Herpetosiphon gulosus: one gene and its partner. Each later gene encodes a partner of the first gene's protein in a complex. Links are inferred from orthologs where the notes say so. Each region holds a gene or a part of one and is shown on either strand. Other genes may lie near its edges. The genes, in order: ABEB26_RS13765 and ABEB26_RS01660.

Region 1 (15,659 bases):
AAGCTATACGATTTATCTTGCTTATAATCGAGGCCGAGCGTGCCCGAAATCGTGACCGAATTGGTTGGGCTAGGCTCACCATTTTGCTTGCCAATCGTAAATCTGACCGGAATTTTGACCGCCGCATCACCAAACGACAGGCCGTTTTCATCAATCACCACTTTAGTTAAGGCAATTTGGGTGCTGCCAAGAATTGGTGGCAAGGTCAAGCTGGCCGAATTGGTCGCGAAGCGTTGAGTATTGAATTCAACATTTTTCAATTCCAGCTTCGAACTAGCCACCGTCAGGGTTAGTTCTTTGAGTTTGCCCGAGAATTTACCCTTTTTATCCCATTTCGCAGCAAATTTAGTTTCCATCTCGCTGCTCTTGATCAACACCTTGAGCGTGCCTTCAAGCTCTAGCTCCATGACTGGGCTGGTAATTGGGTTGGTTACCACAAATTTAACTTTATTTTTGGTAAAGCGAATACTCTCGCCAAGCCCAAAATCTGGTAAATCGGTGGCAACTGCGCCTTCGCCAATCGCCAAGCCCTGCTTGGTAATCGAAACTTTCTTGACCGTGATCGTTAGTTTTTTATCTTCTTTTTTCTTATCGCCTTCCTTAGGTGCAGCAGGCGGATCGCCAGCGGCAGGCGGTTTCGGTTCTTCCTTCTTCTCAGATGGGAAGGTGATCGTAAAACTGGCTTCACTGACTTTCAAGCCAGTATTGGTAATTTCGACTTCCTTCATTTCCAAGTCGTGGCCGGCAATTTTCAACTTCAGCTCTTTGATTGTGCCTTTGACATTCCCTTTCCAGTCAATTTTCAATTCGACCGGAATTTTGCGATCATTATCGGCAACATGCAAATCGAGGGTACTATCAATTTGCAGGCTAAAGCCATCTTTGTTGTCGTACATGATGGTGGCCGAGTTTTTGATAAACGAAATTGCTGGTGTATAGGCTCCAGTTTCGCTCAGCGCCACCGATTGCGCCAACAAACTGGTGGGGGTAAGCGGGTTTGTAGCAGTAATTGGCTTGCCCAAAGGATAAATATTGGGCAGCGGAATTTTAACCCCAACCCCACCAAAGTTGATCGAATTTGAGGTCACTTCGATCTCCGAGATAATTCCGGTTAGCTCACCTAGCTCCTTGGGCATAGTCAAAAGTGCTTGCTTAACTTTAATTTTATCGCCACTGAAGGTTGCATTTTTAACTTTAACCTTCAAGCCTGCAAAATACATTTCAAATTCATTGATTTTGGCTTCGCCCTTACCGCCTGGCTTGATCACCCCCGTCACACGCAAGGTGTTTTTCTTGACCGTCCCAGAAACTGGATTCGTCCCAGTGATTGGGTTCGTGCCAGTCAAAATACTGCTTGGTTGCAACAACGTGGTGGTGGTCATGTTGGTAGTTGGGGTCAAGGTCGAGGTGGTGGTAATGGCAGGCAGCGAAACTTTGAGTTCGGTCATAAAGCCCGCTTCGCCCGACAAAATTGCCACATCGCTAATCACGGCGCTCCCTAAAAGCTGGAAGCCCGCCAACTGCTTGATCGTTGGCGTAATTGTAGGACTTGGCTTGATAAAAGGCTTATCTTTGGTTACATCAATTGTAAAATCGCCCTTGAACAAAGGAAAATTTTCTTGAATTTGGGCAACATTGCCGTAGGTTTCAATAATTGTTGGCGTGCCAACGGCATCCCATTTAATTTTATCGTTGGGGCCGAGGCGAAGATGATAGGTATATTTGCCATCTTTTTTAAAGCCAATTTCGACCGCGCCGCTGGCTTCAGTCTGACCAAAAATAGTCGTAAATTCCTCGGCAGCAATTGCGATCTTGCCAACATCTTGTTGGGTACGATTGGTTGAATTAACTTTAGTGCTAATTTTGGCGGTAGCAGGTTTGGTATCGGGGTTGACAATAAAGGTATCTTTGACCGTCAAGGTACTGATCAAAGCCCCATTGCCCTTCATCAACACAGGCACTTGGTAGGTTTTGCTTTGGTTGACATTCAAATTGCCAACCGCACAAACTAGTTGTTCGCCATCTTTTAATACACAATCATTAACCGAGCCTTGCAAAATACCGTTGGCTGGCAAACGCTGGCTCAACTCGACTAAGGAAGCTGCTTGACCACCAGTATTACTAACGGTCACGGTATAAGTAATGATTGAGCCGAAATTGGTTTGCAACGGAGCCGTAGCGGTAACCACCAACTTGGCATGGGGCGTTTGCACTGGGTTATTCAAGGCTACTTGAGGCTGAATCCGCAAGCCACTAAAATCGGCTTCGGCTTGTTGGCTGGGCAAGTTGGGTACAAATTGGCTGGTAGCTGGGCGACTTGGAATAAAGGTTTGGGATTTAAGCTTAACTGGACTACTTGGGATGGCGGGCACAACCACCGTTTCTGCTGGGTCAAGCGCTGGTTGTGGGGCTGCTTCAACCACAGACGCACTTGGGGCAAACCCTGAATCTGGGGCAGTGGCAGGCATTTGGGCCGCCGCCAAAGCATCAAATTCTTGGGCAAATATACGCGGGTCGCCATCAGGTCGGGCAGTCATCTGCCAGGTTGCACCAATCGCGGCTTGGTTGCTCTCCCACAAATAGGTATCATCCTGTATAGCGGAACTCTGCGTCGGATCGTTGCTGCTTGGCTGCATCGGCAAACCCAAGGCAGCGCGATTCAGATAATAGCTAATTTGCTCCTCGATCGCTTTGTCGCCTGCAATTTCAGGCAAATTACCATTAAACACATCTTGGACGGCTAATAATGCAGCTTCTTGGAACAAATCGGGATCAGCAGCAGCAACCCGTTGCAAATAGGGATCAAGTTGCTCGTTACGGTCACGAATTAAGCCAGTGGCAGGGGATTGTTGGGAAGTTGCTTGATCGCTCGGTGCAGCAGACGATGCGTAAGGATAGACCATCATTTGGAAGGCTAACAGCAAAATCAAACTCATGCTCACGACTCGGGCAAGCTTACTAGTTTCGCGAATCATAGCAACCCCTTTATACAATCACCAAGCACACTCGCTAAAAAAGGCGCACTAAACTACCCAGCAAGCCTTAAAGCTGGCGCTGAAGCAACAACCAATACATAGGAGTGGAAGCAAGCTACACGATAAGCCCAAGCCCTAGGCCTGCCTATAGGCTATTCGTCCTGTCGAACGATTTATCCCCCTTTGGAAGGGAACAGCACTATAATAAAGCGTGGACTAATGAGGCATAGCTAGCTAGCAAATAGGTTATTTTAGCCAGCAAATTGAGGTGTTGTGTATGTTTACGGTCGGCGAATTTGCCCGCATTGCGCAGGTTTCCAAGCGTTTTTTGCGCTACTACGATGAATTAGGCCTGTTTCCGCCAGCAAGCATCGACCACGCCAATGGCCGACGCTACTACAGCGCTGAGCAATTACCAGCCTTGAACCGAATTTTGGTGCTCAAAGATTTGGGCTTTTCGCTCGATCAAATTAAAGATCTCGCCCACGATCAGATCTCTGCTGAGCAGATGCAACAGCTCTTACGTCAGAAAAAAGCTGAGATCGAAGCCCATTTGCGCGAAGAAACTCAACGTATTCATCGCATTGAATCACGCTTGAATGCACTGAATGATTTTGACAAGCCGCTGAATGTGGTGCTCAAGCCAATGCCCAGCCAAAACGTGCTCAGCACCCGCATCGTCGCCGAAAATTTCGAATCAGGCTTGCAGGCGATTCAACAGATTCGTCAACATCTGCCAACCAGCAAACGCTATGGCTTGTGCTTTTGTATCTGTCAAGATAGTACGACCTCAATCTATGATATGGATTTGGAAATTGGCTGTTTTATTGAGCAAACCAAGCATGCACCAATCAAAATTTCGCCCCAATTTGAATTACAGTTCAACCAACACCCCGCCAGCGAACTGATGGCCACCAGCGTGGTACAAGGCCCGCTTGAGCGCATTTTGACCAGCTACGAGCAAATTGGCCGTTGGGCCGAACTAAATGGCTATCGACCAATCGGCATGCCGCGCGAAATTTCGTTGCAACTGCCGCAAACCAGCGATGCCAGCGATTTACTGACCGAAGTGCAATTTCCGATCGAGCCAATTAAATGAGTAAACAATGAGAAGCCTAAAATAGGGCTTGCAGTTAACGTTACGTGAAGATTTAGACTGCTCATGGATTTGATTTTTATCGAGGAAAACACCCATGACAGCTAAAAATCTGGTTTTGGTCACAGGTGGCACGGGCAAAACAGGTCAGCGGATTGTCGCCCGCTTACAAGCCCAGGGCATCAAGCTACGCATTGGCTCGCGTTCAGCCAGCCCCAGTTTCGATTGGAATGATCAACAAACTTGGCCGGAAGCCTTGGCCGATGTGCAAAGCGTCTACATCTGCTACCAACCTGATCTGGCGATTCCGGCTGCAATCGATACAATTCGGGCCTTTTGCCAGTTGGCGGTTGCCAGCGGAGTTAAACATTTGGTGCTGCTCTCGGGGCGCGGCGAACCAGAAGCCCAAGCCTGTGAGCAAGTTGTGCAAACCGCAGGCGTAGCTTGGACGATTATGCGAGCAGGCTGGTTTATGCAAAATTTTAGCGAATCATTTTTTCACGAGCCACTGCTCAATGGCCAAATCTTCTTGCCCGCCAGCGATGTCAAAGAGCCATTTATTGATGCCGATGATATTGCCGATGTGGCGGTGGCCGCCTTGACTAACGTTGAACAACATCAAGGCCAATTGTATGAAATTACTGGGCCGCGCCTCATGACCTTTGCCGAAGCCATTAGCGAAATTGCCCAAGCCAATGGCCGCCCAATCGATTATCAGCCCATTCCGATCGAGGCCTATCTGGAAGCATTACGCGAACAACAGTGGCCTGCCGACATGCTTTGGTTGGTCGAATATTTGTTTAGCCAAGTGCTTGATGGCCGCAATGCCTACACAACCAATGGAGTCGAACGCGCCTTAGGTCGCCAGCCCAACGACTTCAGCAAGTTTGCGCGTGAGGCCGCAGCCCGTGGCGTTTGGCAACTTGCCAGCGTCAGTCGCTAGCGTTTCCGCATTACAACCCTGCTCTCACTGATTGGGAGCAGGGTTTTTAAAGGAGCAGGGTATGACGATTTTGGTAACCTATGCTAGTCGCGGTGGGGCAACGGCAGGAGTGGCCCAAGCGATCGCCAAAGTTTTGATTGAACAAGGTTTACAAGTAACGCTGCTACCAATGCAGCAAGTGCACGATCTGAGCAACTATCAGGCGGTCGTTGCAGGCAGCGCCATTCACAAAAATAATTGGTTGCCCGAGGCACTGACCTTTGTCAAACAGCATCAATCAGCGTTGCAAACCAAACCATTTGCAGCTTTTTTGACCTGCTTGGCCTTGGCAATGACCAAACAGCCTGAAAAAACTCGCACTGATGTAGCTCAATGGCTGCAACCAGTACGTAATTTGGTGCAGCCATGTAGCGAAGGCCTATTTGCTGGCGTATTGGATTTAAGCAAAATCAGTTTGGGCTACCGAATGTTATTTCGCGGCGCAATGCTAGTGCGACGCTGGCGCGAGGGCGATTATCGCAATTGGCCAGCGATTGAAGCATGGGCCGCTGCGCTACCAAGTCAACTAATCTGAAACACAAAGGGATGAAGGGTCAGAGTATTTATTTTAACCACGAAGATCACGAAGAACATGAAGGGCTGAAACCGCGTAGCACACTACGTTATGTTTATCCACAAATTATGCTTTTGCTATCCCTAGTGGGCTATAACATTGACTTAGCGCTATGCTCAATCCTAGCCCCTAGCCCCTGAATCCTGACCCCTATCCACCCTCTGCGCCGCTGCGTTAATTGATCCGATCCTTGATCAATGTTTAAGTCGTGGATCGAGGGCATCACGTAAGCCATCGCCAAGCAAATTAAAGCCCAGCACAGTCAGCATAATCGCGATCCCAGGAAACAAGGCATACCACCATTGGCCAGTACCGACATATTCGCGGGCGGTCGAAAGCATCGAACCCCACTCAGGTCGCGGTGGTTGTGCACCCAGCCCCAAAAAGCCCAAGGCCGCCACACTGGTAATCGATGAAGCCACGCTCAAGGTCATTTGGACCAAAATCGGGGTTAAGCTGTTGGGCAAAATATGCCGCAACAACATGCGCATTCGGCTCACGCCAACCGCCTCGGCAGCGTTAATATACTCTTGATTACGCACACTCAACACCGCTGCTCGGGCAATTCGCCCGAAAATTGGAATTTCGACCACCGCCACTGCCAACATTGCATTGAACAACGGTGGATCAAAAATCGTTTGCAAAATTGGCAATTCGGTAATTTGTTGACTAAATTTATACGAAAACGATTCACGGTTATTGCTAATTGCGGTCAATGCAATTGCCAAGAGAATCGAGGGAAACGCTAGCAAAATGTCCATTAGCCATGTCGCGACTGTATCAATAATGCCGCCGAAAAAGCCCGAAATCAAGCCCAGCAACGAGCCAAAAATTACCGCCAATATCACTGCAAATGTGCCCACCGTCAGCGAAATTGGCGCACCATGCAACACCCGAATAAAGATATCGCGACCTAATTGATCGGTGCCAAATGGCCGTTCAAATCTGCCCCACGGAATATCTTTGCGGGCTTTGTCGATGCTTTTGCTAGCAGCGTCGGCCCGTTCTTCGGCGGTCATCAGCCACGATGGCGGTTGTAGTTTGTTGGCAGTATCACGATTGAGCGTCTGATCGAGCGGTTGCACCAAGGGCGTGATAATCGCAATTGCAAACAGAAAAGCACAAATGACCATTCCCAAACGGCCAACCGTGCTACTAAACAGCCGCCGCCGCGCATCACTCCAAAGCGAACGCGGCTTACGCGAAAGTAACGCTTGATCGCTCGTTGGTTTATTGGTGATAGTTGGTTCAGTTGTCGCCATAATCAACCTTTACAAACAAGTTGCATCCACAACGCCGAGCAGCGTTACTTATATTGAATTCGTGGGTCAAAGAAGCGGTAGGAAATATCGACCAAGGTATTGATTAACACAAATACCAATGAAACGAACATTACGCCACTTTGTACCACCGGATAATCGCGGGCCAAAATGCCATCGAGCAACCAGCGCCCAATTCCAGGCCATGAAAACACCGTTTCAGTCAAAACAGCGCCGCCTAGCAAAAACCCTAATTGCAGCCCAATCACCGTAATGACTGGAATTAAGGCATTGCGTAGGCCATGGCGCAAAATTGTAATCCGCGCTGATAAACCTTTAGCACGGGCCGTGCGAATATAATCTTGATACAGCACTTCGAGCATGGCCGAACGAGTCATGCGGGCGATACTGGCAAGTGGCACAGTTGCCAAGGCAAGGCTAGGCATAATCAAATGCTTAAAAGCGTTCATGGTAATGTCGAAACGCCCAAGCAAGAGGCCATCAAGCAAATACAGGCCTGTGATTGGCTCGAACGAGCCTTGCAAGCTAGTATCAAGCCGCAAACTTGGATCAAGCCATTTCAGTTTGACCGAAAAGAGGTATTGCATCATCAAGCCCAACCAAAAGATCGGGATTGAAACGCCCAGCAAGGCTACAATCATGCTGCTGGCATCGATCCATGAGCCACGTTTGGTCGCTGCAACCACGCCTGTGGTCACACCAACCACCACCGCAATCAACAAAGCACTCAAGGCCAACTCGATCGTCGCGGGAAAACGCTGCTTTAATTCTTTGGAGATCGCTTGGCGGGTTTTGATTGAATCGCCAAAATCGCCAGTAGCAAAATTGGTGATATAGGTAACATATTGGCTTTCAAAGATGTTGCCGCTCTCAAAATTAAGAAACAAGGGGCGATCAAGTTTGAGTTTGGTGCGCAAGGCAGCGCGTTGTTCGGGGGTTGAGCGTTCACCGAGAATGATAATCGCCGGATCACCGGGGATCGTTCGCAGCAGGGTAAAAACCAAGAGCGAAATTCCAAGCAGGACGGGAATAATGCCAAGCAGCCGACGAAAAATATACCCAACCATGCATTCTTCCTTACTATACGCCGCTTGTTAGAGTTAAGTGCTAACAAGCGGCGTAGGCTCGGCTATTGGTTATTTGGTGATTGAGATCGGTGCGAATGATTCGCCACCAGTTGGATTTGGCACCCAGCCTTGCAAGGCTTTTTTAGCTGCCAATACTGGCGGAGCATGCACGATCGGAATCCGGGGCAAATCGGTGTTAATCAACTTGCCAGCTTCTTGGAACAAGCGGATCGACTCGGCGGGTGAGGAAGCACCACCTGCATCGGCCAGCAATTGCCAAACTTGCTCGTTGGTATAACCAGCTTCGTCGGCGTTGCCTGGACCAAAGTGAGTGAACAAGAAGTTGTTTGGGTCGCCATAGTCGCCCGTCCAACCCAACATGACCATCCCATTTTTCAGGCCAGCATCCCAGTTATCGAGATACACACCCCAATCTTCGGTTTTGAGTTCGACTTTGATCCCAACGTCAGAAAGTTGGGCCGCGTAGAGTTCGGCTACCGACTTAGCATCGGGGTAGTAAGGTCGTGAAACGGGCATATACCACAATTCCAAGGGCAATTCAGTACCATCGGTCAAGACCATGGTGCTAAAGCCATCGGCATAACCAGCTTCGGCCAACAAGGCTTTGGCCTTTTCAGGATCATAGGCATATGGTTCGAGGTCAGTCGCACGATATTCAGCCAAGCCATCGGGCAAGAAGTCGTCGGCAATTGAGCCAACGCCGCCATACGAGGCATCAAGAATTTCTTGCTTGTTGATGGCATAGGCAACCGCCTGACGAACCCGCACATCGTCAAAAGGCTTGTTGTTCATGTTCAACGACAAGTAGGCAATGTTGAACGGAGTCAAATCGACTACTTGCAAATCGGCGCTTGAAGCAATTTTATCGCGGCTATCAGCACTCAAGTTGATTGTGAAATCGATTGTGCCAGCTTCAAGCTCGGCCAAACGTTGTGGTGCTTCGGCGATAAAGCGGACAACCACACCTGGCATTTTGGCCTTGTCGCCCCAATAATCTTCGTTGCGCACTAAGGTGATACTTTGACCAGCATCCCAGCGCTCAAACTTGAAGGGGCCAGTTCCAACGCCACCAACTTCAGGTGAGCCATATTTTTCTTTGGCAGCCTTGACGGCATCAGGCGATGAAATCCCGAAGTATGAGGCGGCCAAATAGCTTGGCAACAACGGCACAGGCCGCGTCAACACAAACTTAACCGTGGTTGGGTCAACTGCCACAACTTCTTTGAAGGCACTGTTGGGGTCGCCAGCATAACCACCAAAGATGTCGGGCACGATATTGTATTGTTTGCCTTCAGCACGGAAGCCAAACTCAAAATCGGGCACAAACAAGCGCTGGAAGTTGAACACGACTGCATCAGCGTTGAAGTCGGTACCATCAGAGAATTTAACCCCTTCACGCAGCGTAAACGTCCACTCAGTCGCGTCGGCGTTTGGTTCCCACTTGGTCGCCAATTCTGGTACAACTTCCAACGTACCAGCTTTGAAACCCAACAACGATTCTTGGATTTGGCGGGTTACAATCAAAGCCGTACCCGTGGTTGTATCCATTGAATCGAGTGAATCGGGTTCGCCTGAGCCACCAAACACCAGATACTTATCAGCATCACCCATGGTTGGTTCTTCGGTTGCAGCAGCGGCTTCGGTTGGTGTGGCTGCGGCGGTGTCATCTGTAGGAGCGGTAGTTGGGGCGGCAGTGGGTTCGCCACCAGTAGCGGGAGTTGAGCCAACAGTCGCGGTTGGAGCGGCGGTTTCGCCACAGGCAGCTATCAACGGTATCATCAATACCAAGAGCAATAGCCAGCCAATCGAACGCTTACCCGGTTTACGGAAAGACATGAGACCTCCTTAAGCTATGCGTTCCTAAGATAGTCTTACTCTCGTCATCTCCACTGATACAGAGCGGTGCGGTTATCGTATTATAGGGCAAAATCCATGCAAGGTAAAATCTCGTTAACTTAATTTGGCAATCAACTGGCTCGTTTTTTAATATCTTCTCGGCTCCAGCAGCCAGCTTAGGCTTGAAGTAACGCTTCTTTTGTCGATTAATAGACTGCTACAGTACGCTTGCAGCGCTAGTTGTGATTTACCCGATTTAGCCTATAATACGGGGCAGTTACAACTAGGCACGGATTATTTAGAGCAAATTAGATTGCTCATCCTCAAATACTCCCTCATTAATTCTTTATCAGCCTTATCGAGGTATCAGGTATGCCGATCTATGTTGGACTTTTTCTGATCGCCTTTGCAACCCTGAGCGTAGAAATTTCGCTCTCACGGCTGCTAAGCGTTATGACATGGTATCATTTGGCCTTCTTCGCGGTTTCGACGGCGATGCTGGGAATGACTGCAGGAGCAACAACTGTCTATCTGCAACCAAACCGATTTAGTCGCGAACGTTTGGCTGACTCCTCTGCCAAAGCCTCGTTAGCCTATGCATGTGCTACTCCAGTTATGCTGCTGATTCTTTGTCGTATCCCATTTGATACGGGTTCAACAATCCAGCGGCTGTTGCAGATGGTGCTCGCAACCTTTGCCTGCTCCTTGCCATTTTACTTTTCAGGGATTGTGATTAGTGCGATCTTGACGAAATCGCCATTGCCAATCGGACGACTCTATGGCAGTGATCTAATCGGGGCCGCCTTGGGATGTTTGTTCGTTTTGGGTGGTTTAGCCTTCTTAGATGCCCCAAGTTTCATTTTGCTTTGCGGCGCAATCGGCGCGGTAGCGGCATTAAGTTTTGCTTGGAAAAGCAGCTCATCACGCCTACGTCAACTCTGCTATGGGATTGGAGCTGTCCTCATCCTCGCCGCTGGATTCAATCAATCAACAGGGGCACTCATCCGCCCACTTTATGTTAAAGGTCTCGCCGAAGATTCGACCAACCTGCTTTTAGAAGAATGGAATTCATTCTCGCGGGTTGTCGTCTTTAATCAACAAAACGCCAACCTCGAATATTGGGGAGCCAGTCCAGTCGCACCCCAAAACCTATTGCCCCAATATCAGATGAACATTGATGGCGCAGCGGGCACATCAGTTCGCCAATTTTCATCACTCGCTGATATTGAGCACTTGAAATATGATGTCACCAATATGGTGTATTACCTGCGCCCACAAGGTTCGGCTGCGGTAATCGGGGTCGGAGGTGGCCGCGATCTGCAAAGTGCGATCTTGTTTGGCCATGAGCAGGTCACTGGCATCGAACTTAACCCCATCTTTGTTGACTTGTTGCAAAATAGGTTCAAAGAATTCGCCGGACTCGCCAATCGGCCAGGTGTTTCCTTCGTGGTAGATGAGGCGCGTAGCTATCTTTCGCGCACTGACCAGCGCTATACAACCATTCAGATGTCGTTAATTGATACCTGGGCCTCAACCGGAGCCGGAGCCTATTCGCTCTCTGAAAATGGGCTTTATACGATTGAAGCATGGCAAGTCTTTTTAGATCGCCTGACCGATGATGGTATTTTTACTGTCTCACGCTGGTATTCGTCGGATAACGTTGATGAGACAGGTCGGATTGTCAGTTTGGCAGTGGCCACATTGCAACAGGCCGGAATCACCGATCCATCGCGCCATATTGCCTTAATCGGCTCGGGCAAAGTTTCAACCTTGCTCTTGAGCCGCCAGCCATTTAGCGAGCAAGATATTGCTCAATTACAGCAAGTAACCAGCGATTTACAGTATCGCCCACTGATTATACCGGGTACACCCCCAGAAAATGCGGTTTTACGCAGCATTGTCGAGGTCACTTCGCCTGAGGCACTGATCGAGGCTGTACGCGATCAGCCATTAAATTACACGCCAACGACCGATGAAAACCCCTACTTTTTCAACATGCTGCGCTTGGATCGCATGGATGTGGCGTTGAATAAGACCTCGGTCGATAATGGGGTTATCGACGGGAATTTAACCGCAACCCTCACCTTGGTTGGCCTAATTGTTTGTCTCTTAATCTTCGCCGTGCTTACAATTGTCATGCCACTCATTCTAAGGAGCCGCGCCAAAAACATTGATTCTGGCAAAATCGTTTGGTCAGCGGCAGCCTATTTTTCGCTGATTGGTTCGGGGTTTATGTGCGTTGAAATCGCGCTTATGCAGCGACTCTCGGTGTTTTTGGGGCATCCCGTTTATGCCTTGGGCATTTTGCTCTTTACGATCATTGCCAGCACTGGCGTGGGTAGTTTTTTCAGCGAACGCCTGCCCTTGACGCGCAAACCTTGGATTTTTGTTATGCCAATCGTCACAGCGTTGACAATTCTGATCATTCGGTTTGTGCTCTCAGAAGTTATCGCAGCCATGATCACCGCCCCAATGGCCACCAAGATTACCGTCTCGATCTTGCTGATGTTTCCTTTGGGGCTGCTGCTTGGCCTGTTCTTTCCAACGGGAATGCAACTGGTTCGAGCCAGCGGTGCGACTGAAACGCCTTGGTATTGGGCACTCAATGGCATCTTTGGCGTGCTTTGCTCGGCGTTAGCAGTCCTGATCTCGATTTATTTCGCGATTTCGGTCAACTTTTATATTGGCGTAGTTTGCTATAGCCTGTTGGTGCTGTGTCTGAACCATATGCGCAACCTCAAAGAGGCAAATTCAAGCTTAGTCCAAGAAACAGCAAATTAAGTCTACGATCAGCAATTGCCCATCACCAATACTTTTGCAGCGGCTGGTGATGGGCAATTTAATAGTTACTCGTGGCGCAAGGCATCAATTGGGTTCAGTTTGGCGGCTCGTTGAGCGGGGTAAATTCCAAAGAACAAGCCAACCCCTAGCGAGAAGCCGATCGCGACTCCGACAGTTTGTAAATCAATCGGCGCATCGAGCAAGCCCATTTGGGTTACCACAATTGGAATAATGCTCCCAAGCAGCAAGCCAATCATCCCGCCTGTCATACTCAACACCGCCGCCTCAACCACAAATTGCATCAAAATATGATGGCTACGTGCGCCGACAGCCTTGCGCAAACCAATTTCTCGAGTACGCTCGGTCACACTCACCAACATAATATTCATAATCCCAATTCCGCCAACCAGCAGCGAAATCCCCGCTACCGCCGCCAAAAACAGGGTCATCATTGAGGTGATCGTGGTGAGCGTGCCCAAAATTTCGGCTTGGTTGATCACATTAAAATCATCGGCACTGCCATCAAGTTTGAGATGATGGCGCTCGCGCAGCAGCATGCTCACCCGCGATTGTAGGGCATCAAGATCGCTGGCATTAATCGCCGAAAGTGTAATCGAGCCAACCCGATAGCCATTACCATCAGGAGTGCGGGCGTTAAACAGGCGTTTCTGGGCGGTAGTAATTGGAATATAAGCCCGATCATCTTCCGAGCCAAATGCGCTGCCACCCTGTGGCGTGAGCACCCCAACCACACGCAAACTTTGGTTGTTGATCCGCACGGTTTGACCAACGGCCTGACCATTGCCAAATAAATCTTTGGCCAAGGTCGAACCCAACACGATCACGGTATTTGCGCCTTGTAAATGCTCCTCAGTGATAAAACTGCCCTGTTGCATGGTCAAGTTGTTCACCACTTGAAACGACGGAGTTATGCCAACAATTTGGGCGCTTTTATCCGCCGATTTGGCGACAATTTGGGCATTTGAGTTAAGTTGGGGAGCCACGCCAATCACTGGCAGTTGCAAGGCTTCAATCGCCCGCGCATCGTCCATCGTTAAGTTTTGGGCGGCAGTTGCATTGCCAGGCCCACGATTTTGCGAGCCAGCCGAAATCGTCAGGACGTTCGTGCCAATCGCCTCAATTTCGCCAGTAATCGAGGCGCTGGCCCCATTACCGAGTGCCAGCAGCGAAACCACCGAGGCAACCCCGATAATTACGCCAAGCATCGTTAATAACGAGCGTACTTTGTTGGCCAACAAGCTGCCAAAGGAAATGCGCACCACTTCCCACAGGCTGCCAAGACCACTTGAGCTAGCTTCAATCGGCTGAAACAGAATGTCATCGCTGGCGGCGGGAGCGGGCGTGGGAACAGTTTGCACATCAAGCGTTGTCATCATTGCATCCTTTAATTACGCTGATCGCCAATCAACTGCCCATCGCGCATAGTCAGCACTCGCGCCGCATAGGCCGCCACATCATGTTCGTGGGTCACCAGCACCACCGTAATGCCTTGCTCACGATTCAAGCGCCGCAACAATTCCATAATTTCGATGCTGGTTTTGCTATCCAACGCGCCAGTTGGCTCGTCGGCCAAAATTACCGAGGGACTGCCAGCCAAGGCGCGAGCAATTGCTACTCGTTGTTGTTGGCCGCCACTCAATTCGTTGGGGCGGTGATCGACCCGCTGGCCCATGCCCACCAAATTTAGCGCAGCCATGGCGCGGCGTTGGCGTTCAGTGCCCGCAACCCCACGATAAATCATTGGCATTTCAACGTTGCGCAAGGCCGATTGGCGTGGTAATAAATTGTATTGCTGAAAGATAAAGCCCAATTTTTGGCCACGCACCAGCGCCAAATCGTTGCTTGAAAGCTGATCAACTGCCACGCCATCGAGCACATAGGTTCCTGAGGTTGGCGTATCCAAACAGCCAATCAAGTTCATCACGGTGCTTTTGCCGCTACCACTTGGCCCCATAATCGCCACAAAATCGCCTTTGTCGATGCTAAAACTCACACCTTGTAGCGCCGCTACCAGCACATCACCCATTTGGTAGGTTTTGTGAATATCATTCAAGTTGATCATTAACGGCCTCCGCCGAACAAACCACCATTGCCGCTATCCGAGGCGGCAGTTGGCACAGCGATAATCGTATCGCCTTCGTTCAGGCCGCTCAACACCTCGGTAAACGAGCCATCGCTAATGCCCGTAACAACATCGACTTCACGCACGCCAGCGCCATCGGGCACTTGCACCACCCGCCCGCTACCCTTGGGCAACAAGGCTGAATTTGGCACCAGCAAGACATCGCTTTTTTCGCTGAGAATAATGTTGGTGTTGACGGTCATGCCAACTTTAACCATTGGGTCGTTGCTGGGTACGCTAATTTTGACCCGATAAATCACCACGCCATTCGATACTTCAGCCACAGGTGAGATATAACTGACCGTGCCCTCGGCGCTCCATGCATCCAGCGCATCAATCGTTAATTCAACTTTTTGATTCAGCGTCACCAACGCCACATCGGTTTCGCTCAAATTCAGCTCTACATACAAGCCACTACGATCAAGAATGTGCATCACCACACCGCTCGAAGGGCCACCAGGCACAATCGAAACCGAGGTAATCACGCCAGCGAATGGGGCACGCAAGGTCGCATTATCTCGTTGTAATTGAGCCTGTTTCAATGATTGTTCACTCTGCGAAACTGCCGCTTCTTGAATGGCCAAATCGGTATCAGTTGGCGGGGCTGTCAATTTATCAAGGTTGGCATTGGCTTGATCAACATTGGCTTGGGCTGCCGCTACATCCGCCGCCGTGCCACCTTGGGTCAATTTGCGCAAATTGGCTTTGGCTTGGTCGAGGTTGGCTTGGGCTGCCGCTACATCATCAGCGGTTCCGCCTTGTTTGAGTTTATCGAGGTTGGCTTGGGCTTGGTCGAGCGCGGCCTCAGCTTGGGTAATTTCGAGCGCGGTTGCACCTTTCAGCACCGTTTGCAATTGCACTTCAGCATCACGAACTTTAGCTTCAGCATTGGCAATATCCAAGC
Region 2 (15,672 bases), on another replicon or contig:
ATTGCTGGGCTTTGGTGCTGATCTGGAGGCAAACTTAACATGGATTTCAATAGCAACTTAATTGAAAATTTCGCCCAAATCAAGGTGATTGGGGTTGGTGGCGGCGGCTCGAATGCGGTTGATCGCATGGTCGAATCGGGCCTGCAAGGGGTCGAATTTATCACTGTCAACACCGATGCTCAAGCCTTGATCCACTCACCAGCCACGATTCGCGTGCGGATTGGCGATAAACTGACGCGTGGACTTGGCTCAGGCGGTAATCCCGTGATTGGACAAAAAGCCGCCGAAGAAACCCACGATGAGCTGCACGATGTGTTGCGTGGCTCGGATATGGTTTTCATCACTGCTGGCATGGGTGGTGGCACAGGCACAGGTGCTTCGCCCGTGATTGCCTCGATTGCCCAAGAAATTGGTGCCTTGACGGTTGGTGTGGTAACCCGCCCCTTCTTGTTTGAAGGTAACCATCGCCGCAAAGTTGCCGAATCGGGGATTGACCAACTCAAACCAAGCGTTGATGCCTTGATCGTTGTTCCTAACGATCGTTTGCTGCAAATCGCTTCTAAAAACACCAAAATGAACGAAGCCTTTCGCATGGCTGATGATGTGTTGCGCCAAGGTATTCAAGGGATCTCCGATTTGATTACCAGCCGTGGTTTGATTAACCTCGACTTTGCCGACGTAAAAACGATTATGTCGCAACAGGGCACGGCTTTGATGGCAATTGGCCATGGGATTGGCGATAATCGCATGATCGATGCTGCGAATATGGCAATTTCATCACCATTGCTTGAAATCTCGATCGATGGTGCGAAAGGCGTGCTGTTCAACGTCACTGGTGGCGAAGATTTGGGCTTGTTGGAAGTCAACGAAGCTGCTGAGATTATTTCCAAGGCGGCTGATCCTGATGCCAACATCATCTTCGGGGCACGCATTGACCCTAATTTGCCAGCTGATGAAGTTAAAATCACGATTATTGCCACGGGTTTTGATCAAGCGCGGCCCCAAGGCAACAATCGCTCACGTTCATATCCATCGGCGCAAAGCCAACCGACGAGCCAACCAACCAGCTACCAACAACCAACTCAGCAACCAGTGCGGCCAGCACCCCAACCGCAACAACCACAACGGCCCACACCTCCAACCTCCTTTGGTAGCAACGACGATTTAGATATTCCGCCATTCTTGCGCAACCGCGAACGCCGCAAGTAAGGTTTTTGGCTCGCTCCGAGGGAGTGGTACTACCCCCTTGGGGCGAGCAAATTGCCCAAATTGAGCGTGAATATTTTTAGATAGTTAGCTAGGTCGTTGGGCAAACTGCCCAAAGATTAGGCAAAAAGTACTACAAATTTTGACACCAGCTTTTTAATGGTTATAATGATGCTCTGAATACAGATTGCATCTGTGCTACTTATACTATCCCCAAAAACCACATTGGAAGGAGGTGGTCGCGTCACCAACGAGACACCCTGTTGGCCCTATATCCCTCTGATATAGGAATGTTCGATTTAGAAATCGTCCTTTCAATTGTTTGATTTAGGAGGCAAGAATGCTTCGATCAAAGCGCCAATTGATGAGCTTTGCGCTCATGTTGGTCCTTGTTGTTCCGATCCTTGCTGCTTGTGGTGGCGAAACAACCCCAACCACAGCCCCAGCAACGACTGCCCCAGCAACTGCAACTACAGATACTTCATCAGCAGCAACCGCTGAACCAACGACTGCTGAAGCAACCGCCGAACCAACCGTTGCTGAAGCAACCGCCGAACCACAAACTGGTACCGCTCCTGATATGGATAAAACCATCATCATCGGTATGACCCAATCGCCAGACACCTTGTTCGGCATTGAATCACAATCAAGCGCCACGACTCAAGTGTTGTCAGCGATTCAACCAGCTTGTTTCACCACCTTGAGCTACGAATATCAACCAGTTTGTTTCACCAAATTGCCAAGCTTCGAAGATGGCGATGCAGTGACCCAAACCATCTCAGTTGATAGCAGCTATGCTGGTAACATCGTGATCGACGATGAGTTGATCACCGATACCGCTAGCTTGACCGAAGCTGTTGAATTGGAACAAGTTGTTGTAACTTGGACCTTGATTGATGGTATGACTTGGGAAGATGGCACCGCCATCACCGCTGCCGACTTCGTGTTTGCTGCTGAATTGTACCAAGATCCAGGCATCAAGAACGCTAGCCGCTTCGTGCTTGACCGCACCGAAAAATACGAAGCCAAAGACGACAAAACCTTGGTATGGTACGCTGCACCTGGTTATACCGATGCAACCTACTTCTTGAACACCTTTGGGCCTGAACCAAAGCACGTTTTGGAAAGCCAAGACCCAGCAACCATTGGTGGTAGCGACTACGCTAGCAAGCCATTGGCTTACGGCCCATACAAAATTGCCGAAAACACCCCACAAGAAAGCACCAAGTTGGTTGCAAACGAAACCTACTGGAAAAAAGGTTTCCCTCTCGTTGGTAATGTTACCTTCAAGTATCTGACCAGCGAAGATCAAGTCTTGCAACAATTGGAAAGTGGCGAAATCGACGTAGTTGGTTCAATTGGTTTGACCTTGGCTAACGCTCCTAAGCTCGACGAACTCGAAGCTGCTGGCGTGCTCAAGGGCCAATATGTTCCAGCAACCGTGTGGGAACACATGGACTTCGGTGTCGAGCGCAACGACGGTCAACCATCAGTATTCGCTGATGTCAAGTTGCGCCAAGCTGTGGCTTACGCTGTCAACCGCAAGCAAATCATCGATAACGTCTTGTTCGGCAAGACCGTTGTGATGAACACCTTCTTGCCAGCCGACCACTGGGCTTATCCACCAAACGGCGAAGGCTTGGAAGCTTACGAATACGATGTTGAAAAAGCTAAGGCTCTCTTGGCCGAAGCTGGTTGGACTGCTGGCGCTGATGGTATTCTTGAAAAAGATGGTACCAAGCTCACGGTTCAATTCTTCACCACCGAAAACAACCAAACCCGTGCTTCAGTCGCCCAGTTGATCCAAGAAGACTTGAAAGCTGTCGGTATCGATGTTCAATTGAACTTCGTGCCAGCAACCGATGTCTTGTTCAAGAACGGCGAAGAAGGTATCTTGTCAGGCCGCCGCTTCGACTTAGGCTTGTACGCTTGGGTCAGTGGCCCAGAGCCTTCGACCGCTCTGTACCTCTGTGAGCAAGTACCAACCGCTGAAAACAGCTACGGTGGCCAAAACAACACCGGCTGGTGTAACGAAGCTTACGACAAGCCAGCGTTGGCCTCGCAATCAGAAACCGACCGCGCCAAGCGGATTCCTTTGGTCATCGAAGCTCAAAAGGTCTTCAATGCCGAATTGCCAACCTTCCCATTGTACCAACGCGTCAATGTTGGTGCTTACAACGTCAAGGTTAGCGGCTTGGACTTGAACCCAACCAGCCAAGTTGACTTCTGGAACATCGAAACCTGGGATGTTACTGAGTAATCGGTAAGCTCCCCACTACGGAGCTGCGTGCTTGCACGTGGCTCCGTAGTTGTTCCCTCTCTTTTCCTACAACCTTTCGCGAGCACCATGCAGTTAAATCAAGACAATGTTGTCACTCAGGATGTCGTAACCACCAGACAGTGATTGTCATGCTTGTGTGGTTTTTTTGTAATGCGAGATAAATGGTACAATAGGCCAGTTTTCCAGCTTTAAAATTGATTGCTCTTTTTTTGAACGTAATTGACTAAAGTAGAGTGTAATAGTTAACAACCGTTTATCTTGGTATTAACCATTTCAAGCATGTGTAGAGGTACCGCATGACCGTATATCTCATTCGGCGCTTGTTTCAAGCGATGCTCGTTCTCCTGTTCTCATCAGCAGTGATCTACTCGCTGTTTGCGTTGGCTCCTGGTGGTCCACTTGATGAGTTGCGCCAAAACACAGATCCCAAAAGCCGTCCGAGTGAAGAGGATATCAAACGCCAAGCAAAATTGCTTGGGGCTGATAAGCCTTGGTACTTGTGGTATCCAACTTGGTTAGCTGGCGATACCTGGATGGATAAAATTGGCCTTGAAGAATATAAAGGCGATCGCAAAGGGATTTTGCGCTGGGATTGGGGCACATCGTGGAAGTTCCAACGCAATACGCCAGTCTTGGACATTATTGGCGATAAACTCCCCGATACGCTTTGGCTGATGATTTCCTCAACCTTGATTTCGTTGGTGTTGGGGATTCCGTTGGGGGTCTTCTCGGCAGTTCGCCAATATTCATTCTTTGATTATGTGCTGACCACATTTAGCTTTATTGGCTTATCGCTGCCAGCCTTCTGGTTTGGTTTGTTGATTATTGCGGTATCGCTGTGGTTCAAGCGTAATGGCTGGTTCTACTTCCCTGCTGGCGATATTTTGGCCTTGCGCAACTACGAGGTACCAATCCTCGGTACAGTTGTGGCTGGCTCGTTCCTTGATCGCGTGATGCACCTTGTTATGCCAGTTACCGTGCTTTCAATGCTCAATTTGGCCAACTGGAGCCGCTTTATGCGGGCTAGTATGCTCGAAGTGTTGAGCCAAGATTATGTGCGAACGGCGCGAGCCAAAGGGGTTAAAGAACGGGTTGTGATCTACAAGCATGCTTTCCGCAATGCCTTGATTCCCTTGATCACGATTATCGTTTTTGCGATTCCTGGGGTTTTCGGTGGCGCATTGTTTACCGAAACAGTCTTTAATTATAAAGCGCTGGGCTTTACCTTTATTAGCGCTTTGAACCTCAAAGATTACCCTTTGGCAATGGCTTTCTTGCTGATCTCATCGATTTTGTTGGTCTTTGCCACCTTGCTTGCTGATATTCTGTATACGATTGTTGACCCACGAATCCGACTTGAGTAGCTGCGGCTGACGGTTTGCGATTGGTCTTATCAACACTGTGAAAGGAAAATCCATGGCTGTTTCAACAACTCAAGTCGAGGCTCGCGAGGCAAAAAAAGAAGAATATGAGCGCCCATGGCTTGAGATTCTTAAGCGCTTTACGCGCCACCGCTTTGCAGTTGGAAGTGTCGTCGTTTTATTTTTGATGATTTCAGCAGTGATCATTGGTCCTTTCTTGATGCCATTCGGTGAAACCGATAGCGCGATTGTTAAGAAAAACCAACCACCAGGCACTGCCTATAATCTTGAGAAGAATCTTTATTATAATGGGATTGGCGGCGAAATTCGCACTCCAAAAGGTGAGCAACTAACCTTTTGGTTGGGAACCGATTATAATGGCCGCGATTTGCTGACCCGTTTGCTGTATGCTGGGCGGGTTTCGCTGTATATCGCCGTTGCCGTAACCCTCCTCAGCGAATTGATTGGGATTGTCGTTGGCGTGATGAGCGGCTACTTTGGCGGGGTGGTCGATGCCTTTGCAATGCGCTTTGTAGACTTCCTCAATACCTTGCCATTGCTGCCAATTCTCTTAATTATCTCGACTATTTTGAAGCCCACAATCAATGTGTTGATTATGATTCTGGTCTTCTTTAGTTGGACTGGCGGCGCACGCTTGATGCGCGGCCAAATTTTGAGCTTACGCGAACAAGAATATGTTTCGGCTTCGCGTGCTTTAGGTGCTTCTAACTTGCGGATTATGTTCCGCCACCTTGTGCCAAATGCCTTAGCCCCCAACATTGTTAATGCATCATTGGCCTTGAGCGGTGTGATGATCACCGAAGCTGCCCTAAGCTTCTTGGGCTTCGGGGTGCAATTACCCGCAGCATCTTGGGGTAATATGCTCAAAGATGTTAATACAACCGTCTTGGAAAAATATACGTGGCAAGCCTTCTTCCCGGGGCTGGCAATCTTTATTTGTTCATTGTGCTTCAATTTCATTGGCGATGGCTTGCGCGACGCTCTTGACCCACGCGCCAAACGCTAACCTGTAATTCTTGCTAGATAGGGGCATGCTTGTGGCTCAATCCGATGTTTTGTTGAAACTCAAGGGTGTCAAAACCTACTTTTTCACCGATGAAGGCACTGTCCATGCCGTCGATGGCCTCGATTTTCAGGTGCGTCGTGGCGAAACCTTGGGCATCGTCGGGGAATCGGGGTGTGGCAAAAGCGTAACGTCCATGTCGATCTTACGTTTGTTGGGCAAAACTGGTAAAGTCATCGAAGGTGAGATCATGTTCGATGGCGAGAATTTGCTCGACCTGAGTGAAGAAGAAATGCGCAAAATCCGTGGCAATCGGATTTCAATGATTTTCCAACAGCCAACGACCTGTCTGAATCCTGTTTTCCGGATCGGCGAACAGATTATCGAGGCCTTGCAAATTCACCAAGGGCTTTCGGGCGAGGAAGGCAATAAACGCACGATTGAGCTACTTACTCTAGTTGGTTTGCCCGACCCCGTGCGTCGGATGCGTTCGTTTCCCCACGAAATTTCTGGCGGTCAGGCCCAACGGGTGATGATCGCCATGGCCTTGGCATGTAACCCCGAATTGTTGATTGCCGATGAGCCAACTACTGCACTTGACGTAACGATTCAAGCCCAAATCTTGGATCTCATGCGCGAGTTGCGCGAAAAGGTTAATACTGCAATTATTTTGATTACCCACGATTTAGGGGTGGTGGCCGAAATGGCCGAAAATGTGATGGTGATGTATGCAGGTAAGGCGGTTGAATATGCGCCTGTCCATGCCTTGTTTGAAGCACCTAAACACCCCTATACCCAAGGCTTGATCGCTTCAACTCCGGTTTTGGGCAATGTGCGCGATGAATTAGAAACAATCCCTGGTCAAGTTCCGAGCTTGTTGAACCCGCCAGCAGGTTGTCGTTTTGCTTCACGCTGTGCCCATCGCATGGATCAATGTACTCAAGAAGAACCCCCGTTGATCAAGCTCGAAGGTGATCGACTGGTACGTTGCTGGTTGTACTAGAAGAGGTTTGACATGACTGTTTCCAACAGTACCAGTGAGAATTTGCTTGAGGTACGTAATCTCAAGAAATATTTTCCAATTAAGGGTGGTTTGTTGCGCCGCACGGTCGCCCAAGTTAAGGCGCTCGATGGCGTAAGTTTCAGCATCAAAAAGGGTGAAACGCTCGGCTTGGTCGGCGAATCAGGCTGTGGCAAAACTACTACTGGCCGCACGGTCTTGCGCTTGATTCCACCCTCGGCTGGCGAAGTGGTGTTTGAGGGCCAAGATGTGCTCAAAGCAAGCTCTGGCCGCATGCGAACGTTGCGCCGCGATATGCAGATTGTGTTTCAAGACCCCTATGCCTCACTCAACCCACGGATTCCAGTGGGCCAAAGTATTGCCGAAGGGTTGAAAATTCATAATATTGGTACGCCCAAAGAGCGGCTTGACCAAGTTGCCCAAGTGTTGGAGCGCGTAGGCCTTAATTCAGGCCACATGCGCCGCTTCCCCCACGAGTTCTCTGGTGGCCAACGCCAACGGATCGGGATTGCCCGCGCTTTGGTGATGCAGCCTAAATTGATCGTTTGTGATGAACCTGTTTCAGCGTTGGACGTGTCGATCCAAGCTCAGGTGCTCAACTTGTTGAACGATTTGCAAAAAGATTTGGGCCTAACGTATTTGTTTATTGCCCACAACTTGAGCGTCGTTGAACACATCAGCGATCGGGTAGGTGTGATGTATTTAGGGCGGATGGTCGAGCTTTCAACCCGCGATCAACTCTTCCGCAAACCAATGCACCCCTATACCAAAGCTTTGATGTCGGCGATTCCCTTGCCCGATCCAACCATCAAGCGCGACCGGATTATCTTGGAAGGCGATGTGCCCAGCCCAGTTAATCCGCCAAGTGGCTGCCGCTTCCACCCACGCTGCTGGCTGGCCCAAGATATTTGTAAACACGATGACCCAGCTTTTGAGGAAAAAGAGCCAGGCCACTTTGTCGCTTGTCACTTTGCTCAAGGTTAAGCACATTGTTGGGCAATAACACCAGAACCGAGGCGGCTTTGCTACCTCGGTTCGTTGTTTAACTAGCTAAAGATCTGATGAGAAACCCCGTGATCCCTGAAATATGGCCTACAAATATTCGACAAAAGTGGCGGGCTGCGCTACACTGCCTGTTGCTTAAAAGTGATCGAACGTTGCGGTTTGAATAAATTAGAGCGTCAACGATCAGCAAGGTGTTGATTGCTTGCTCGATGGTTGACCTTGGATTGATGCTCATGAAATTGCGTTTTAGCCTTGCGCTGTTGCTTTGTTTTAGCTTGATTGGTTGTAGTGTTGAAGGTGGCGCTCCAGTTGGTCAGCCAACTGTCCAAGTGCAAACTCCCTTGCCAACTACCAACCCTGCCACTTCCAATCTTTGGACGTTGGGCTTAACTGAGGAGCCGGTTGATCTGTATCCCTACAGTTATGCCTTTCGTGGCGCAGCCCCATTGATTGAATTGCTTTACCCTGCGCCTTTGACTGTGGTTGCTGAGGCTTATACCACAACTGGCGTTTTGGAGCGTGTGCCATCATTCGAAAATGGTGATGTGCAATATATTACAACCACGGTTAATCTTGATGCGAATGGCGTAATTACCACCACGCAAACTGAAACCATTACCAGCGTGCGCCAGTTGACCGTAACCTATCGCTGGAATAAAAATCTGCAATGGGAAGATGGTCAGCCATTGACTGCTGCCGATTCAGTTTTTGCTTATAATTTGTTGCGTGGCAGCGCCTCAACTGCCCAATTGGCAACTCAAAGCGACTTAACCGCCGATTATGTGGCGCTTGATCAATATACGACCCGCGCTTATTTGCCGCCCGAACGCGACGACCCAAATTATTTGATCACGGTCTGGACTCCGCTGCCAGCACATTTGTTTGAAGGCCAGCCAAGTGCCAAACAGGTTAGTGATCGGTTAGCCCAGTCGCCAGTTGGCTATGGTGCATATACGCTCAAGGCTTGGACGGCAGGCACGCAGTTGGAATTTGTGCGACGTGAAGGCCAATCGGAACAACTGCCCAGCACAATTATTGCCCGTTTATACCCTGATATTGCCATGATGCGCGACGATGTGCTGAGTGGGCGGGTCGATGTGGCTTGGACTGAAGGCTCGTTGGAGCAGTTAGCGCTTGATCTGAAAACTGATGTGCAATCTAAAACCTTGCAATTGCTCCAAGCACCCAACCCAATTTGGGAACATATCGACATGAATTTGGCGGTTGTAGCTTTGCAAGATATTCGGATGCGCCAAGCGATTGCTCATGGCTTCGACCGTGAGGCGATTAGTACAACCCTGTATGGCACGCCCAAGGCGGTTTTGCATAGTTGGTTGGCGGCTGAATCATGGGCCTTTGATCCAACAACGGTGGTCAGTTATAGCTTTGATCCTGAACTTTCACGCCAATTGCTTGATCAAATGAATTATCTTGATACCAATGGCGATGGTTTGCGCGAACGCCCTGATGGCACGCCCTTCCAATTGACATTAACCACTTCGGCCCAAACCCCGATTCGCCAACGCCTGAGCGAGCAATTTGTCAGCGATATGCAGGCAATTGGGATTGATATCAAGGTTGAAGCCTTATCGACTACTGATTTGTATAGCCAACAAGGGCCATTATTTGGGCGACGCTTTGAGCTGGCCTTGTTTGGCTGGCTGCGCAGCGTTGATCCCGATGGCGCGGTGTTGTGGAGTTGTGCTGCGATTCCTAATCAAATTAATGGCTACTCCGGCGACAATTTTACTGGTTGGTGTATGGATACCGCTGATCGGGCGATTCGTACCGCCACCAGTTCGCTTGATCCAGCGGTGCGTAAAGCTGCTTATAGCGAACAACAGCAAATTTTCACCCGCGAATTACCAGTCTTGCCTGTGATTACGCGCCAAACGACGGTGTTGCTTGCGCCGAACGTGCGGGGTGTGCAACCGCAGCCATTGGCTCCAATTACTTGGAACCTGAGTGCTTGGCAACGCTAGCGGTGCAGATTATGCTTAATTGCGCTGATGATTACTGACGATCAATGTGGATCAAACTGACATTATGGGCTTACTACTTGGAATTCTGCTGTTAAACCTAGTGTGGTGTAGCTACCGCCCCCAAGAACGCCAAATTCTCTGGGGGTGGTTTTTGCGTATCTGGCCACGGGTTCGACCAATATTGGGCTGGTTTTTGATTTTTATCGGCATCTTAGGTGTGATTCTGCCAATTCTTCAAGGGATTATTTTCTTGGTGATTGGCTCGGCCTTGATTGGCCCACGCCATCGGCTGATTCGGCGAACGCGGGTAGCGTATAAGCAGTTTTTGCACCGTTTGGCAGGTTCATCCAATCGATTTTTGGCTTGGCTTGGACGCTTTGGTATAAGTTCGTTGCGCACCATGAACCAGCAAATTCGGCGTTTTATTGAATACCGCACGCGCTATCAGCGTAAGCATCGGCCAATTCGTTTGGCAATTGTGCCGCCGCCGGAGGTGGTTGCAATGCTTGATCACTATCGCCTACGCTATGATCCGAGTTATCGCCATGGCTTGCCGCCGCATATTGTGCTTGTGCCAAGCAGCCATCCCAACGATCGTGATGCTTTTGAGCGAGAAGTGGCAATAACCCTAAGCCAATGGTCGGGCTTTGATCTGACACTTGAGCACTTGCAAATCGCGCCAAACCAACATCGTTTGGTGCTGCTGCCCAGCCAAGGCAAAGGCTTGGTTGAACAACTTCAAGCGAGCTTGCCGCAAACACGCCCAATCCAACGTCAGCCTTGGCCAGCCCTAACGATTGGCAAATTGTTGCAATATAGCAGCTTAGAGAGTGCCCAAACCTGGGTTGCTGAAACATGGCAACCACAACGTTGGCATGTGGCTGAATTGGTATTGTTTGAAGAACGTTTTGGCCGGATGTGGCACGAAGTACGGCGTTTTCGTTTGTGCGCTAGCACGAACCATGCGGAGTGTGTTAAGATACATGCACTTAACGATTATGCCTAAAGCAGCGTTGCTTTACACTCACTGCCGAGGAGTTTTACGATGATTGAAACCACAATGGCAACCGCCCAGCGCCAATTTGATATTGCTGCTGAATTACTGGCCTTAGAACCGGAAGTTCGCGATATGCTCCGCGAGCCACGGCGTGAGTTGATTGTGCATTTTCCGGTCAAGCTGGATAATGGGCGGGTGCGCACCTTAACTGGCTATCGTGTCCATCATAATATTACGCGTGGCCCAGCCCTAGGTGGCTTGCGTTTACAATCGTCGGCCACGCTCGATGAAATGCAAGCCTTAGCCATGTGGATGACCTGGAGTTGTGCGATTGTGCAAATTCCGTATGGCGGCGCTAAAGGCGCAATCGTGTGTGATCATCGCGAATTGACCAGCGGCGAACTCGAGCGGATTATTCGGCGCTATGTGACCGAAATTACCCCGCTGATTGGCGCTGAACGCGATGTGATCATGCCTGACCTTAACACCAATGAGCAAACCATGGCTTGGATTATGGATACCTATTCGATGCATCATGGCTATACGATGCCATCGGTGGCAACAGGCAAGCCAGTTCAGGTCGGTGGTTCGCAAGGCCATGGCCAAGGAACTGCCCGTGGTTTGTGCTATACCGTGCGCCAAGCAGCCAGCAAAATTGGCCTTGATTTGGCGGGAGCACGGGTGGTCATGCAAGGCTCTGGCTCGACTGGACGTTTGGTCTTGCAATTCTTAGCTGAAATGGGCTGTCGGGTTATTGCCGCCAGCGATGATAACACTGGCGTTGTGGCTGAAACTGATGCTGGTATCGACGTTAATACTTTGATTGAGCATCGGGTTAATACCGATGGCGTAGCGAATTTGGCTGGCACAAAGCCCATTAGCCATAACGAATTGCTCGAATTGCCATGCGATATTTTGGTGCTCGCAGCAGGCCAAAATGATATTAGCGGGGCTAATGCTGGCCGAATTCAGGCCAAAATTGTGGTCGAATTAGCCAATGGCCCAATTACACCAACGGGCGATTCGATTCTGGCCAACAAGCAAATTATGGTTGTGCCCGATATCTTGGCCAATGCAGGCGGGATTGTGGTTTCGTACTTCGAATGGGTACAGGGCTTGCAAGAGTTTTTCTGGACTGAACGCGAAGTTCATGGCGAATTAGCCACGACTATGGAACGGGCCTTTAACGAGGTCTTTACCGTCGCCCAAGAACGCTTTGTGCCATTACGCACGGCGGCCTATTTGCTAGCAGTTGATCGGGTTGTGCGGGCGATGGCCATGCGTGGGATTTATCCGTAGTTGTTGGGGGCTAGGGTTCAGGGGTCAGTTTGGAACCCTGAAGATTTGTTTTGACCACAGATTGGCATAGCTACCGGTGGTTATCTGCTGATGTCGATTGACTGAATCCTAGCCCCTGAACCCTGACCCCGTTGTTCGCTGTTCTCTATAATGAGCGATATGTGATGAATTCATCCTTCATCGCTCATCGCTCATCCTTACAATTATGCCCTTAGCAACCCATCACCCTTATAATTTGCAATTGCCCGAATTTGCTGGCCCCTTGGATTTATTATTACGCTTGATTGAGCGTGAGGAATTGGCGATCACGGCAATTTCGTTGGCGGCGGTCGCTGATCAATATTTGGCTCATGTACGAGCCATGCCCGACCCCGACCCGCTGACGGTAGCCGATTTTCTGGCCTTGGCAGCGCAATTATTGTTGATTAAATCGCGGGCATTATTGCCTCGTCGTGAGCCACCGCCCGCTCCACCTGAGGAAGATGTGGCTGAGCAACTGGCCCAACGCCTGCGCGAATATCAACAATTTAAACAAGCTGCAACTCAGTTGCGCGAATGGGAAAGCGCTGGCTTGCGGGTGTGGGAGCGGATTGCCCTGCCGCCACAGCCCGATTTACCAGCACCCCAAATCGCAGCCCATACATTAAGTGCTTTAGTTAATGCCTTATCGCGGCGTTTGAGCCTGATCGAGCGTGAAACCCCACCAATTGCTATCCCCAAAGCTAAAGTTATTACAATTGCCGAAATGGCCGAGTTGATTGGCGAACGTTTGCAGCGCCAACGCTATGTGGCCTTCGACGATTTGCTGAGCCTCGCGACCACCCGTAGCGAAGTGATTGTCGCCCTTTGGACGGTTTTAGAGCTGGTCAAGCGCGAAATCATTGCTGTTGAGCAAGATGATTTGTTTGAATTGATCAATCTCTCACGCGGGGAGCGCTTCGGCGAAAGGCTGACTGAACATTAAGCGCATAGAACATAGAGCATAGAACATAAACTAAACCTTGGCTGGGCAGTTTTAACGCAGAGGCGCAGAGCGTTAAGTCTAATGGCTAATGGCTATCGGAACATGAAGTGGTAGCTCAAGGACTTCGATAGCCATTAGCCCAGAGTCTAGAGCCGTATCAACCTTCGTGTGCTTCGTGGATCATTAACCTAGCCCCTTGACTATAAGCCTATTTTCAGTCAATTATCATTGCTTGGGGTTGGTTGCACACGTTAGGTTAACAGCAAACATAATGTATCTGAGGAAGAGATGATGATCAACCAGTGTTGGAAGTCAATCCTATGCGGCTTGCTGTTGAGCCTGTTGAATAGTTGTGGTTCTGCTGGAATTCAATCGATTTCACCGACCATTGAGCATAGCTCAGGGTTTGAGCAACTCATGCCTACCAAGGAAAACCTTGTTGCTTCGATTACTGCTGAAGTAGTCAATGATCGTGCCATAATCCAAACAATGCAAACGCTGCCGACTCTCAATCCAACGCGGTCAGCCAACTCTTATGAAGCACCGCCAACCTCGGTATTACCCACAGGCATTATTGCTGGCGAAGATTGCGAATCAGAAGATGGCGACCCTACATTTATAACGGCTAATTGTTGGCGAACTTACTTACGGGATGGATTAATCTATATCAACATCTCGGCAGGTAGACAATACCCAGATACACCTGGATCAATAGAACTGTATGTATCCCGTAACAACGAATTCTTTTCCCACCATAGGCTCTTCTTCACTGCCCCCCAAATAACCAGTCAATTAAGTCTTACAGCAGTGAATTATCCGCTGGTTGATATTCAATCAGAAAGCGGGTTCCGCTTTCGTTTCAATATTCAAACCCGCCAATGGCTTGATACAGCTGGTGGGCCAATTCCCATAACCCTAACCGCTACCCAGACATTCGAGCCAACAATAGCAATTCCCCCCTTGCAAACTGGTATGGGCGTGCTATCGCTCAGTTTGTTAGATGCTACCACTAACTTGCCGATCGCGGGCTTTGAGCAGATGAATGGGCCAACATCTTTGGAATTAAGTAGATTAGGCGTGGATAATTTTAACCTTCGAGCTAATACTAGTCCTGAAACAGTGGGCAGCGTTCAGTTTTTGCTTGATGGAGAACTCTATCGAATTGACAATACGCCACCTTATACCTTGAATGCTGAAAACGAACATTGGCTTCCTAATGAGCAAAAGCATGAACTACGAGTTACTACTTATAGTGGCCCGAATGCGACTGGTAAACGTGGTGGTTGGCTCGTGTTATGGTTGAGCGCCAGTGGTTTTCCACTAACCGAAGCGTTGCTTGCACCCTCAACCGCTACGATCCCCGCCAAAATCACTCCAGTTGCGGCTACCCCAACTAGCAATTAGAACAAATCAAAAGGCAAAAGTCAGAAGTCAAAAATGGGATCAGGGTATGAGGATCACAGAATAATCAAGCAAATATGTGCAATCTGTGGCTAAGAACTTAACCTTCACGGTTTCAGCCCTTCGTGCCCTTCGTGCTCTTCGTGGATGGAAATTAATCGGCGCTGAGAACCGAAATTCCCAGCGCCCCTATGCTCTATGTTCAATGTTCTATGTTCTTACTCCCCAATCGTGCCGTTGCCTTTGCTCCATTGCATGGTGTAAAGGTTGTAGTAGCGGCCTCGACGAGCTAGCAACTCGGCATGCGTGCCCATTTCGCTAATTTGGCCACGATCAAGCACCACAATTTTATCGGCATTGGTGATTGTGCTGAGGCGGTGGGCAATTACAAAGCTGGTTCGACCCCGCATCAGCGTATCCAAAGCAGCCTGAATTTGGCGCTCGGTCGTGGTATCAACGCTGCTGGTCGCTTCATCCAAAATCAGCAAGCGTGGATCGGCCAGCAAGGCGCGGGCAAAGGAGAGAATTTGGCGCTGGCCAACACTCAAATTTACCCCATTCTCTCCAACATCAGTGTCGTAACCTTCGGGCATGCGCTCGATAAATTCGTGTGCCCCAACCGCTTTGGCTGCGGCAATCACAGCATCATCGCTCGCATCCAAACGACCATAACGAATATTTTCGGTAATGCTGCCGCCAAACAGGAAGGTATCTTGCAACACAATCCCCAATTGTTGACGTAAGCTGGCTTGAGTTACCTCGCGAATATCATGACCATCGACCAAGACCGCGCCATCGGTGACATCGAAGAAGCGCCCAAGCAGCCGAATGATCGTGCTTTTGCCTGCGCCTGTTTCGCCTACCAAGGCAATCGTTTCGCCAGGCTGGGCTTCAAGGGTTACATCGCGTAGCACTGGCTCGCCGTCAGCATAGCCAAACGACACATGATCAAACATCACATGGCCATGCACGGCTGGCAGGGCTTTGGCATTTGGTGCATCGAGCATATCTGGCTCGGTATCGAGTAACGCAAACATGCGCTCCGATGAGGCCATCGTCGATTGAAAGGTGTTGTAACGTTGGGCCAACTCCAAAATTGGGTCGAAGAAACGGCTAACATACAACACAAAC

What was found.
Region 2: the proteins of ABEB26_RS13765 (region 1) and ABEB26_RS01660 are in contact, whole or in part, in a cryo-EM structure (PDB 8Z1Y), measured with the Escherichia coli proteins. The link is inferred for Herpetosiphon gulosus from one-to-one orthologs.

What each region holds. Positions count from the first base shown.
Region 1 is NZ_BAABRU010000009.1:120,838-136,496, forward strand. The notes cover bases 5,955-8,839. They hold ABEB26_RS13765 (ABC transporter permease), read right to left. Parts: upstream 7,975-8,839; coding sequence 6,934-7,974; downstream 5,955-6,933. Other genes in these bases: ABEB26_RS13760 (ABC transporter permease), read right to left, coding at 5,955-6,889; ABEB26_RS13770 (ABC transporter substrate-binding protein), read right to left, coding at 8,044-8,839. Also shown: ABEB26_RS13740 (PKD domain-containing protein), read right to left, coding at 1-2,975; ABEB26_RS13745 (MerR family transcriptional regulator), read left to right, coding at 3,253-4,074; ABEB26_RS13750 (NmrA family NAD(P)-binding protein), read left to right, coding at 4,169-5,014; ABEB26_RS13755 (flavodoxin domain-containing protein), read left to right, coding at 5,076-5,588; more of ABEB26_RS13760, read right to left, coding at 5,822-5,954; more of ABEB26_RS13770, read right to left, coding at 8,840-9,831; ABEB26_RS13775 (spermidine synthase family protein), read left to right, coding at 10,204-12,612; ABEB26_RS13780 (ABC transporter permease), read right to left, coding at 12,678-14,009; ABEB26_RS13785 (ABC transporter ATP-binding protein), read right to left, coding at 14,018-14,695; ABEB26_RS13790 (efflux RND transporter periplasmic adaptor subunit), read right to left, coding at 14,695-15,659. UniProt on the Escherichia coli protein: Part of the ABC transporter DppABCDF involved in dipeptide transport. Responsible for the translocation of the substrate across the membrane.
Region 2 is NZ_BAABRU010000001.1:370,913-386,584, forward strand. The notes cover bases 4,990-7,887. They hold ABEB26_RS01660 (ABC transporter ATP-binding protein), read left to right. Parts: upstream 4,990-5,900; coding sequence 5,901-6,875; downstream 6,876-7,887. Other genes in these bases: ABEB26_RS01655 (ABC transporter permease), read left to right, coding at 4,990-5,875; ABEB26_RS01665 (ABC transporter ATP-binding protein), read left to right, coding at 6,888-7,877. Outside these bases: cell division protein FtsZ, read left to right, coding at 40-1,209; ABEB26_RS01645 (peptide ABC transporter substrate-binding protein), read left to right, coding at 1,547-3,466; ABEB26_RS01650 (ABC transporter permease), read left to right, coding at 3,784-4,851; more of ABEB26_RS01655, read left to right, coding at 4,904-4,989; ABEB26_RS01670 (peptide ABC transporter substrate-binding protein), read left to right, coding at 8,132-9,880; ABEB26_RS01675 (2'-5' RNA ligase family protein), read left to right, coding at 9,927-10,886; ABEB26_RS01680 (Glu/Leu/Phe/Val family dehydrogenase), read left to right, coding at 10,926-12,176; ABEB26_RS01685 (segregation and condensation protein A), read left to right, coding at 12,382-13,140; ABEB26_RS01690 (hypothetical protein), read left to right, coding at 13,429-14,544; ABEB26_RS01695 (ABC transporter ATP-binding protein), read right to left, coding at 14,760-15,672. UniProt on the Escherichia coli protein: Part of the ABC transporter DppABCDF involved in dipeptide transport. Responsible for energy coupling to the transport system.